2 regions of the Paenibacillus sp. IHBB 10380 genome follow, and region 2 is predicted to be linked to the other one. Evidence: riboswitches for the same ligand, from Rfam matches in the RefSeq annotation. Region 2 holds a riboswitch; the other holds the start of a gene.
The links. A riboswitch is a leader RNA that binds a small molecule or an ion and turns the genes downstream of it on or off. The one in region 2 is predicted to bind FMN.
Positions count from the first base shown of each region.

Region 1 (6,207 bases), 870 kb from region 2:
AGTGAGCGTTCATTTGCGGAAATACCTGTTGTTGTATCTTTATGATCTATCGAGACTGTAAAAGCTGTCCCATGATTATCTGTGTTCTCTGACACCATCGGTTTAAGATCTAGCTCATCAGCACGCTCCTGGGTAATGGGGAGACAGACTAATCCACGACCTTGGCTAATCATGAAATTAATAACTTCTGGTGTTGCCTTCTCCGCTAATGCAATAAAATCTCCCTCGTTCTCACGGTCCTCATCATCTACAACGATGACTACTTTACCATGCATGAGATCGTATATAGCATCTTCGATAGGATCAAAAACAATTTCATTACTCATCATTGATTCCTCCTGTAAAGTTCTGAAACGAACGAATTTACTGCTTTATGCGAATCCATGCTGAGCTAAATACTCTTGACTAATTCCAGATGGCTTACCTTCATCTTGCTGTCCTCTAGAGCCGTAATTCAGCAAATGATCTACATATTTCCCCAACACATCGCATTCAATATTTACCGTATCTCCCGGCCGTTTCTGATTAAGAACAGTCTGTATCAACGTATGCGGAATGATAGACACCTGAAATGTATGGCTATTCACTTTCACCACGGTCAAGCTGATTCCATCAAGTGTAATAGACCCCTTCGGAATAATGAATCTGAATAACTCTATATTCGTAGGTGTAATCTCATATACAACGGCATTCTGATCGCGTGTGACATGATGTATTGTACCTATGCCATCCACATGTCCCTGAACCATATGTCCACCAAAGCGTCCATTGGCAATCATAGCCCGCTCCAAGTTCACCTTGCTACCTGACTGAAGATCCTTCAAATTGCTATTACGAAAAGTCTGGGGCATAACGTCGGCAGCGAAAGAATGCGCGTCTATCGAGGTTGCCGTAAGACATACGCCATTCACGGACACACTATCGCCAATCTTCAAATCATCCATGACAATCGATGCTGAAATATGCAGTACCATAGCTTCTCCTTGACGAGTTATCGCTCGCATCGTACCCATTTCTTCAACTAATCCGGTAAACATGGAGTAACACCTCCTCTGTTAGAAACTTTAGGCCCACACAGGTATCCCACTGATACACACATTATCTCCCAATCGTTCTACTTCCAACGATGATAAGGTTACTGCATCCTTCATCAATTCACTTCCTGCAAAAGAGAAGCTACCCGGAGCATCGTAACCACCTACAATTTTGGGGGCCAAATAAAGCACAATTCGATCAATCAGTTTCGCTTCTAGCATGGCACCGTTCAATGTTCCTCCTCCTTCAAGAAGGACAGAACCCATGTTCAATCTACCCAGATTCGCTAAAGCAACTTCGAGGTTGACACGTGGATCCTCACCACACGGAATTACTGTGACACCCGCCTCTTGAAGTCGTTCTGCATTAGTATGATTCATGGAGGCATCAGTAGTCAGCACAATAGTCTGTGCCTGACCATCCATAACAAGGTGAGAATCCAACGGAATACGTAATCGAGAGTCTACAACAATTCGGATCGGATTCAAGCCATCAACAGGTAAACGTGTAGTTAAATGCGGATTATCCGCAATCACCGTCTCCACACCGACCATAATTCCTTGATGTCGATGCCTCAACGTATGGACCTGCTCCCGCGCTGCATCATTTGAGATCCATTTACTATCGCCAGTTTTCGAAGCAATTTTGCCATCTAAAGTACTGGCTGTCTTCAGTGTGACAAACGGAATTCCTGTCGTAATATACTTGATAAACTTCTCGTTTAACTTCAGTGCACGTTCTTGAAGTACGCCAACTTCAACCTCAATTCCATGCTCACGCAACATCGCAATACCTTTACCCGCTACTTGGACATTAGGATCTTGACAAGCCACTACAACCCGTCGTACACCTTCTTTAATTAAACGTTCACTACAAGGCGGTGTTGTCCCATAATGACTACATGGCTCTAAAGTAACGTATACGATACTATCTTTCGCCTTCTCACCAGCCATATTGAGTGCATGAACTTCCGCATGACACGTTCCCCGCTCAAGATGAGTACCCAGTCCAACCATGACACCGTCCTTCACGACAACACATCCAACGACAGGATTGATCCCTGTCTGCCCTTGCGCTCGCTCAGCCATATCCAATGCCAAGGACATGTAAAACTCATCATTCATAATCTCCATCATTTATCTTCATTCACCTCCGTTTTATGTGATTGACAAGCTTTTTCGTATAAACAGAAAACCCCGTATCAGATGAACGAATCATCCGAGACGGGGTTATTATGGAAGATAAATAGATTACACAAAAACAAAGCGAGAGATAATTCAGCAATACAAGCAACACAAAATGAAATAACACTTCATCTGCGTTACATTGTGAAAATCGCCACAACCTTCTGTTGCTTTACTTTTATGAACCGCACTCACTTAAAATGAGTTGCGTTAGCTATTTATCCTTCTCCCATCCAGACTATACTGTCGGTCCCAGAATTACACCAGGTCAACCGTACGCCTAAGTTACACGCGTACGGGTCACGGACTAAGTTGTATTGTAAGAAAGTCTAACAATACTCCATCACCGTCGGTAGGGAATTTCACCCTGCCCCGAAGGATAAATCAATATGACATTGTTCATGAAGAACAACTATTTATGTTACGAATATTACCACCTAAGAAATAAAAACACAAGGGTTTCTTCTATATTTTATAAAGTAACTTATTTAATAGAATGAACTATATGTTAAACTATGTTACCACTAGAGATTGCCACAAGGAACGCTTGATATCACTATATTGTACAAAATGACGGATCATCCCACACACAAGCAGTCGTACGATTCCTTCTTATTCCGAGCGTGGGTTCACGTTGTTCCTATGCTGAAGCATTGGAACTCGTAGCTGACGTTATCGTCACTAAATTAGTGCCTACTCCTTCTCTAAGTAACAAATCGTTTAACGATATTTAAAATAAAATAGAAAAATAGCCCTTTTTATCCACTTTCATGCTGAATAAGAGGGCTACTTTCTATGCTATTTTAAGATTTTAAGCTTCGTCCCAGACCTTAACTTCTTTCATCTTATCATTAGCTTTGATAGTATCTACGTGTTCAATTCCACTGATCACTTTACCAAATACAGTATGAACTCCATCTAAATGTGGTTGAGGAGCATAAACAATAAAGAATTGACTACCACCAGTATCTCTACCTGCATGAGCCATGGACAATACGCCTCTGGCATGTTTAGTTGTGTTGCTAGTCGCCTCACATTTGATCGTATACCCTGGTCCACCAGTACCCGTTCCTGTTGGGCAACCGCCCTGAGCGACAAAGTTAGGGATAACACGGTGAAAACTTAGGCCGTTGTAAAATCCACTATTAGCTAATTTCTCAAAGTTAGCCACTGTGTTAGGCGCTTCTTCTGGTAAAAACTCGATTTCGATGACTCCACCGTTTTCTAATTCAATTGTTCCTTTTTTCATTATGATTCCATCCCCTTAAAATATTTTGTAATTCAATTTAAACTCAATACATCAAATCATTTACTTATAAGTTGTCTGTTTTTTAATTCAAAAAAGGAGATCATTAACAGACATCCTATAGTTTACTATGAACAGGTACCTTAAAGCAAAAAAAGACAGTGCGAACACAGAATTAATTCATTTCAGTCTCTACACATGATCAAAAGGGATACACCCTACGTTGCACTAGCAACGTAACATGATCCCTTCTGACAAGATAACAATAATCCTGTTTATTTCGTTACTGCTTGTTTAGCAATTCGTTCAGGAATGAGGTCGTTGCCAACAATATCTTGTAGGCTCTCACGTTTCACGACTAGATCACTCTGACCATCCTTCACGAAGACAACTCCTGGACGACGAATACGATTGTAGTTACTTGCCATGGAGTAATTGTACGCTCCTGTACAAGATACAGCCAGCAGGTCGCCACTAGATACCTCAGGAAGCTTCACGTCCCAAATTAACATATCCCCACTCTCACAGCATTTACCAGCAATGGATACCGTCTCTTGCGCTTCTTCTAGCGCGCGATTGGCAAGTACGGATTCATAATGGGATTCATATAGCGCTGGACGTGGGTTATCCGTCATACCTCCATCAACAGCTACATATTTACGTACACCTGGAATGTTCTTGTTCGTACCTACGGTATAAAGCGTTGTTCCCGCGTCCCCTACAACACTACGACCGGGCTCTACCCAAATTTCAGGTAGCTCAGCATTAATCTTCGCGAAGTGTTCTTTAACAGCATCGGTAATCGCCTCAACGTATTGGGATACTTTAAGTGGCGTGTCGCCATCCACATACCGAATCCCAAATCCTCCACCCAAATTGACAACCTTGAATACGATGCCAAGTCCCGCCTTTACACCTTGAGCAAATTCAGCAACCTTCTGAACAGCAAGCTGGAATCCTTCAACCTCGAAAATTTGTGAGCCAATATGGGAATGAACGCCAAGTAGCTCCAAATGAGATTGTTTAGAAGTTACCTCTACACCTTCATATGCAGATCCATTACCAATATCGAAACCAAACTTGGAATCCGTCTGACCTGTGGAAATATATTCATGCGTGTGAGCCTCTACACCAGGTGTTACCCTTAGCAAAACGTTCACATGTACATTTTTCTCTAATGCAATCGCCTGTAAAAGATGCAGTTCAACCAAATTATCCACTACAAAACAACCGATTCCTGCTTCAATTGCCATTTCGATCTCATCAGGGGTTTTATTATTTCCATGGAAATGAATTCTTGCCGCAGGGAAGCCTGCTTGCAATGCTGTAAATAATTCACCTTCGGACACAACATCTAAAGACATTCCTTCTTGTTCTACAACTGTACACATGGCCATTACACAGAATGCTTTACTTGCATATGCAACTTGAAATTTCAAACCAGATGCTTGGAATGCCTCAACATATTCTTTACAGCGTTGACGAACTAATTGCTCATCTACAATATAAAGCGGTGTACCAAATTTAGCTTTAAGATCAACAACATCACATCCACCAATTTCTAAGTGCCCACTATCATTTATTTTACTTGTACCATGTAAGAACATCTCAGGCAATCCCCCACTTATTTATGGAATATTATATTCCAACTGATTTTAACTCAGTATAGCAGATTTCTGAAATGAGTATAAATGGATTATTATGCAGATCATTTGTATTTTCCTCTTATATGCTACTCTTTACTTTTCTCTGTATTCAGTCGGGTGTTATCTCTTGTTTTGTTGAAAGAAGGGCGTCTTGAAGATGACAACACCGGCATTCTGAATAAAACCTCCGACATAGCCTTTGCATTAAAAGGTATAAATGGCCACATATAAGAAGAGTTATTGGACCGATGAAGCGTTAACAATAATATAAGCAAGGTAATTCCAATAATAAGACCAGGCACTTTGAAGAAGGCTACGGCAAATATTAAAACCAGGCGAACGATGCGGTTGGCAAGACCCAGTTCATAACTTGGTGTCGCAAACATGCCAATGGCAGCTACAGACATGTAAAGCACAACCTCATTGACAAACAATCCTGTCTTCACCGCAACATCTCCTACCAATATCGCTGCTATGAGACCCATCGCGGATGCAATTGATGTTGGTGTATGAACAGCAGCTAACCTCAGTAGATCAACCCCGAACTCAATCATAATGAACTGAACAAAGAGAGGGATTTTCGCCTTTCCATGAGGTCCAATGAATTCCAATACTGGCGGCTTTAATTCCGGATGAAGAACTAGCAGGAGCCACAGCGGAAGCAGAAACAGAGAAGCAAAAATACCTAAAAATCGAATCCATCGTAAATAAGTCCCTACAAACGGAGTCTGACGATTCTCTTCCGCATGTTGGCATAAGTCGAAAAATGTGGTGGGCATGATCATGACACTCGGTGAGGTATCTACAAATATAACGACTCTACCTTCAAGTAAATGCGCAGCTACTGCATCAGGTCTTTCTGAATAACGAACTAACGGATAGGGATTCCATCCTTTATTAACAATGGCTTCTTCAAGTTGTTTATCCCCCAGTGGTAATCCATCGATGTCTAATTCTTTAATTTTATCTCGAATGACATTCGCTTGAATTTTATCTACGATATCATCAATGTAGGCAATACATACATCTGTTCTTGTACGACGTCCAACCTGAACGACCTCATATTTCAGTCCTGGATCTCGAAGTCTACGCCGAA
Region 1 is NZ_CP010976.1:1,153,199-1,159,405, reverse strand. Features, by position in the region: gene UB51_RS05200 (bifunctional 3,4-dihydroxy-2-butanone-4-phosphate synthase/GTP cyclohydrolase II) at 1-326, opposite strand, end outside; gene UB51_RS05195 (riboflavin synthase) at 372-1,037, opposite strand; gene ribD (bifunctional diaminohydroxyphosphoribosylaminopyrimidine deaminase/5-amino-6-(5-phosphoribosylamino)uracil reductase RibD) at 1,065-2,168, opposite strand; FMN riboswitch at 2,437-2,603, opposite strand; gene UB51_RS05185 (peptidylprolyl isomerase) at 3,031-3,468, opposite strand; gene lysA (diaminopimelate decarboxylase) at 3,741-5,072, opposite strand; gene UB51_RS05175 (spore germination protein) at 5,198-6,207, opposite strand, start outside.
Region 1: linked by a shared signal. The riboswitch ahead of ribD (bifunctional diaminohydroxyphosphoribosylaminopyrimidine deaminase/5-amino-6-(5-phosphoribosylamino)uracil reductase RibD) and the one ahead of UB51_RS01190 (DMT family transporter) in region 2 are both predicted to bind FMN.

Region 2 (6,207 bases):
TGGTATGTATAGTAGATTACATCGTGCTCAATTCAATTTTGATATATGACGGAAAGGTTCATGAAAATACGTTTGTAAATCGATAAATCATATTGGAGGAATTGTCATGACTGAAGGATTAGAACTGTTTGATGTTACTATTATCGGTGGAGGCCCCGCAGGAATGTACACTGCCTTCTATAGCGGTATGCGTGATCTAAAGACAAAATTGATTGAGTACGGACCTGAGCTGGGAGGACGTATTCTTATATATCCTGAGAAAATCATCTGGGACGTTGGGGGGGTTACTCCCATTATGGGAGAGAAGCTAATCTCACAGCTGGATGAGCAAGCAAGAACGTTTGATCCAACCGTATGCTTAAACCAGCAGATTACGAAACTCGATAAGTTAGCTGATGGAAATTTTCTATTGACTGCCGCAACGGGGGAGAAGCACTTGACTCGAACGGTTATTCTGACCGTTGGATATGGTATCTTGACCATGCAAAAGTTAGATATCGAGGGTGCGGATCGTTATGAAGTAACCAATCTACACTACACCGTACAAGAGCTAGAAGGTTTCCGTGGGAAGCATGTCCTTATCTCAGGAGGCGGTAATTCAGCAGTTGACTGGGCGAATGAATTGGAACCGATTGCTGCAAGTGTCACCGTTGTACATCGTCGGGATCGATTCGGGGGGCATGAATTTAACGTGCTTAAGATGAAGCAGTCCTCTGTAGACGTACGGACACCCTACGCATTGACTCAGTTACATGGAAATGGAACATCAATTGATCAGGTGTCAGTCACGCACATGGAGACTGAGGAAGTTATCCGATTTGATGTTGATCATGTCATCATCAATCATGGTATGAGGTGTGATTATGGTCCGATACTCGATTGGGGACTAAATATTCAAGATGATTTACTTGTGGTAAACGACAAGATGGAGACAAACATACCTGGGATATTTGCTGCAGGTGATTTTGTAAGTCATCCTAGCAAAGTACGGCTGATTGCAGGGACTTTCGTCGATGGAGCACTAGCTTTGAACAGTGCTAAATTATATATGGATCCCGAAGCCTCTAAGGTGGCGTATGTATCTTCTCATAATGAGCGCTTTGTTGAGAAGAATAAGAAGATTGAAGCAACTCTGTAGTCGATTCATCTCATGGTTTGAGGTTTAATTTATCTAATCGAAATCATGACTTTAATCATGATTTCGATTAGAATAAACATAGTAACAATAAACTATTACATATGAATAAGAGGAAAACTAAGATGAGTATTTATGATTTTAATTTTCAAGCTGTGGGAATGAATGGTCAAGTTAGTTCATTAGAAGCCTTTAAAGGAAAGGTTGTATTGATTGTAAATACGGCCAGTAAATGTGGATTTACTTATCAGTATGAAGATTTACAAAAATTATATGATCGCTATAAAGACAAAGGATTTGTGGTATTAGGGTTTCCTTCCAACCATTTTGATGATCAAGAACCTGGTAACAATGAAGAAATTAAAACTTTTTGTAAGTTGAATTACGGGGTAACGTTTCCTATGTTTGAAAAGTTGAATGTGAGAGATGAGCATGCTCATCCATTGTTTAACTATTTGACAGCGGTTAAGCCGTTTAAAGGATTTAATCCTTTTCATCCTGTATCTAAGCTATTAACTTCAGTCATCAATGAGAAAGTGCCAGAGTATATGCATGGCGATTCTATTAAATGGAATTTCACTAAATTCTTATTAGATAGAAATGGTAACGTGATTCATCGTTTTGAAGCCATGACAGATACCATTGATATGGAGCAGGATATTGAGAGCTTATTATAAGAATGAATGAGACTTAGTACAAGTATTAAGTCTTTTTATTGTTATAACTGGAAGATATGAAGTTAAGGTTTTGATAAAACAAAGATTTCTTCATTGGATTTAATCTTCGACAAGTTTTGTAGTTTTATTGTATAATGAATGCAAATCAATGAATTTGCTTAAAATACGTCATTTTATAAAGTGAATGTGACTATTGTAACAGAGTAAGATAAGATAACGTAGTATTATTAGCTTAGAATTGAAACATCACATTTTAAACATTATGAATATGGATCTTCGGGGTAGGTGAAATTCCTAACCGGCGGTGAAAGTCCTTCTATCTTTGAATGAACTTAAGCCCGCGACTCGCCATTTTGAATAAGAAATGGTGACTGACTTGGTGAGATTCCAAGGCCGACGGTAAAGTCCGGATGGGAGAAGATCAAGAGATTGGCATGTTGTGGAATTTAAATTCCCTACAAGCTTATTTGATCAGCCCCCGCTTCTATCGATTAGTGTCGATGAAACGGGGGCTTTCCGCATAAGAACCCCATATTCAGGCTAAGGGGATAGGGATATGGATAACGAAAGTGTAAATGTACAAAAGAAGCTATCATTACCAAAAGAAAAGGGGAGCAGTAGTGGCTTCTGGTTAGTTGTATTGGGGGCTGCGCTCTGGGGTGTTGATCCTTTATTTAGGATTATATTGTTGAAGTCACTTACTTCAACGCAAATTGTATTACTTGAGCATATTATTATTGTGCTATTTGTTGCTCCAATATTGTGGAGACAGCGCAGTGAACTCCGGGGACTTGGAATGAAGCATGTTGCTGCATTACTCTTTTTATCATGGGGTGGTTCAGCGTTTGCAACGATATTGTTCACGAAGGGATTGGTTGATGGTAATATCAATGCTGTATTGTTACTTCAGAAATTACAGCCATTGTTTGCCATTATCTTGGCTAGAATGTTATTGAAAGAGAGATTGCCACGACACTTTTCCGTTTTGTTCATTTTAGCTCTTGTGGGAACGTATTTACTGACGTTTGGTTTTAAAGTGCCATTTGGTCATTGGAATGAATTTGTTCAAGTGGGTAGTTTATTCTCACTTGGTGCAGCAGCTCTATGGGGTGGTTCAACGGTTATGGGACGTTTAATGGTTGGACAAATGAAATACGAGACGGTGACTTCATTACGCTTCATATTGGCTTTACCTCTGTTATTTGCTATTACATGGAGTGAAGGAGCAGCTTGGAATTTACCTACGGGAACCTTAGCTATTGCGGGAGTATCGCTCAATTTATTGGGTCAAGCCTTGTTGCCCGGATTACTTAGTTTACTCGTATATTATAAGGGACTAACAACGACCAAGGCTTCGGTAGCTACATTTGCGGAATTAAGCTTCCCTATGGTCGGTGTCCTGATTAACTGGATTGTATTTCAAGAGATTATTACGAGTGCTCAAATTTTAGGATTCGTTCTTATATGGGGCGCATTATTCGTTATCTCTAGACAGAGCCAATCGGTAAAAGCGGGATTGTAGACGCTCTGTTAAAGAGAATAGACTTAGAAAGTTAAGTTACGTTAGGTTCTAATTGAATAAGTGAACGGCAATTGAACAATAGTTCAATTGCCGTTTTTTTGTCTTGTACATGTCGTGTTTAATCAAAATCTATTGAGACGACGTCTAAGTGTAGGCGCCGTATTTTTTTGAAAATAGTTATAGAGGTGGGTCTGGTTCGTGTATCGAAGTACTGGAAGGGTGTATTATTATGTTCATGGCAAAATCATATATGCTATGATAATGTAGTGTTTACATCATGAATAATATAAGTTACTAAGGCGACTAAGGAGCAATGAATATGAATCAAGATATACAACAATTTAAAGCTGATTTCTTCAAAGCCTTAGCGCATCCCATGAGAATTCGAATCCTTGAAGTCCTATGTGAAGGGGATAAGAATGTTAATGAGCTACAAATTATTTTAGGGTCTGAAGGTTCTGCTGTATCTCAGCAATTGGCTGTATTAAGAAATAGAAATGTCGTATACGGATTGAAGGATGGCACCTCTGTTATTTATTCTTTACGAGATCCACTAATTAAAGATTTGTTGACGGTTGCTAAGCAAATTTTTGATAATCACCTTGTTGATGCTATCTCACTACTAGAAGGTATACGGAAAGAGACATAAATCTTCGGACGGGGAGATCCTTAAGTAACGCTAGGGGTCGCCTTTTTTGGTGATTTTTGTGTTTGACATGATCAACTGATAGGCGTATTGTTTTCTATATATTCAAATAATCAAATATTCAAATATTAGAAAAAGAAGGTACATGGGATGAAGTGGACAGGAAGGTTCGAGGGTTATAATAAATCAATGTTACGGAAAGACCTTATCTCTGGACTGATCGTGGGGATTATCGCCATTCCACTAGGGATGGCATTTGCTATTGCTGCTGGAGTGAATTCGGAATATGGGATTTATACAACGATCATTGCTGGAATTATCATTTCTCTGTTGGGTGGATCCAAATTTCAAATTGGGGGACCAACGGGTGCATTTATTCCTATTATTTTCGCTATAGTTATCCAATATGGATATGAAAATTTATTGGTTGCTGGTTTCATGGCAGGGATGATTCTAGTACTCATGGGTGTATTTAAACTAGGGGTGCTCATTAAGTTTATACCTAAGCCGGTTACGGTCGGGTTTACTGCAGGTATTGCTGTAATTATCTTCAGTGGTCAGATAGCCAAATTGTTAGGACTACAGGGATTAAAGAGCCATGAGAATTTCCTGCCTAATATGAAGGAAATCGTTATGCATATCACGACTATTAACTCATACAGTGTCATTACTGCAGCCCTTTGCTTCGCAGTTATCTTACTAACTTCTAAATTTCTACCAAAGATTCCAGGTTCGTTGGTTGGTCTTGTGATATCGAGTGTAGTTGCAGCTATATTTTTTGAAGGACATGTAGCTACCATTGAATCTTCCTTCGGTGCTATTCCGAGTTCACTTCCTCAATTTCATATACCAAATATAACATGGGGTACTGTACAGAACCTCATAGGTCCAGCCTTTCTTATTGCTATGCTGGGTAGTATTGAATCTTTGTTATCAGCTGTCGTTGCGGATAGCATGTCGGGAAGTCGTCATAATAGTAACCGTGAACTTATTGGGCAAGGGATCGCTAATATGGTGACGCCATTGTTTGGGGGGATTCCAGCGACGGGGCTATTGCCCGAACGGCAACGAATATTAAAAGTGGGGCAGTATCTCCATTATCCGGCATTATACACGGAGTAGTTGTTTTCTTAGTTCTTATATTATTTGCTCCTTACGCATCTCATATTCCATTAGCCAGTATGGCACCTATCTTAATGTTGGTGGCGTGGAATATGAGTGAACGCAAAGAGTTTATGCATGTATTAAGAACAAGAACAAGTGACTCACTTATTTTACTGATTACCTTTTTATTGACGGTATTTACAGACTTAACAACAGCAGTAGAAATAGGCCTAGTGTTAGCTATCATTATATTCGTGAAGCGAATGAGTGAAATTCTGACAGTTACGAAGGTACTACCTGATCTCGATGCAGTCGACGAGCATTTGAAGGGACATATGGTAACCGAAAATCACGATTGTCCACAAATCAATATCTATACGATTAAAGGTCCATTATTTTTCGGCGCAGCAAGTTTATTTGCTAAATCTATCATGGACACGATTCATAGGAACCCTAAAATTGTGTTACTGAGAATGGGTAAAGTACCTTTCATGGATACGACGGGTGACTCACAATTAGCTAGCATTGTGAAATATTCTAAGGCTAATGAGGGACAGGTGCTCCTATCAGGTATTCAGTCCCAACCTATGGAAGTATTGAGAAAGACGGGATTGTGTGAGCTGATAGGAGAAGAACATTTCTTCGAACACACGGGAGAAGCTATTAATCACGCTCTGCACCAATTAGATCGTAATAAATGCGTGAATTGTAAGCACTTTGCATTTCGTGAATGTTCGGCGTTATCGAATGTTACTCCCAATGTAGCAACACTGGTAAAGCAAGATGCTAAGTCCATTGGAGTGAGTCCTCAATAAACTCGGTGGATAATATCCTCAAAGGCTGGTTCCTCCATATGAATATCTTCGACCTCGCCCCATGTGCTCAGCTCACGAAGAATGTCCATAGCATTCAATTCTTCTCTGTTAATTTCGACGGTGACATCGTGATCATTGGTTTCAACGATATTTATGGGGTGCGTCGACGATACTGGAACATGAAATTCGCCAGTAAAGGCTACAGTGATTAAAGTAGGGAGACCAATCTTCTTTCTTAGATGTTGGATTGTTCCATCATAAGTTAATTCACCGTGATTAATGACCATGACCCGCTCACATAGTTGCTC
Region 2 is NZ_CP010976.1:282,490-288,696, forward strand. Features, by position in the region: gene UB51_RS01175 (ABC transporter ATP-binding protein) at 1-49, shown strand, start outside; gene UB51_RS01180 (NAD(P)/FAD-dependent oxidoreductase) at 107-1,138, shown strand; gene UB51_RS01185 (glutathione peroxidase) at 1,261-1,812, shown strand; FMN riboswitch at 2,081-2,238, shown strand; gene UB51_RS01190 (DMT family transporter) at 2,369-3,334, shown strand; gene UB51_RS01195 (ArsR/SmtB family transcription factor) at 3,654-3,983, shown strand; partial or broken gene UB51_RS01200 (SulP family inorganic anion transporter) at 4,131-5,899, shown strand; gene UB51_RS01205 (ABC transporter ATP-binding protein) at 5,893-6,207, opposite strand, start outside.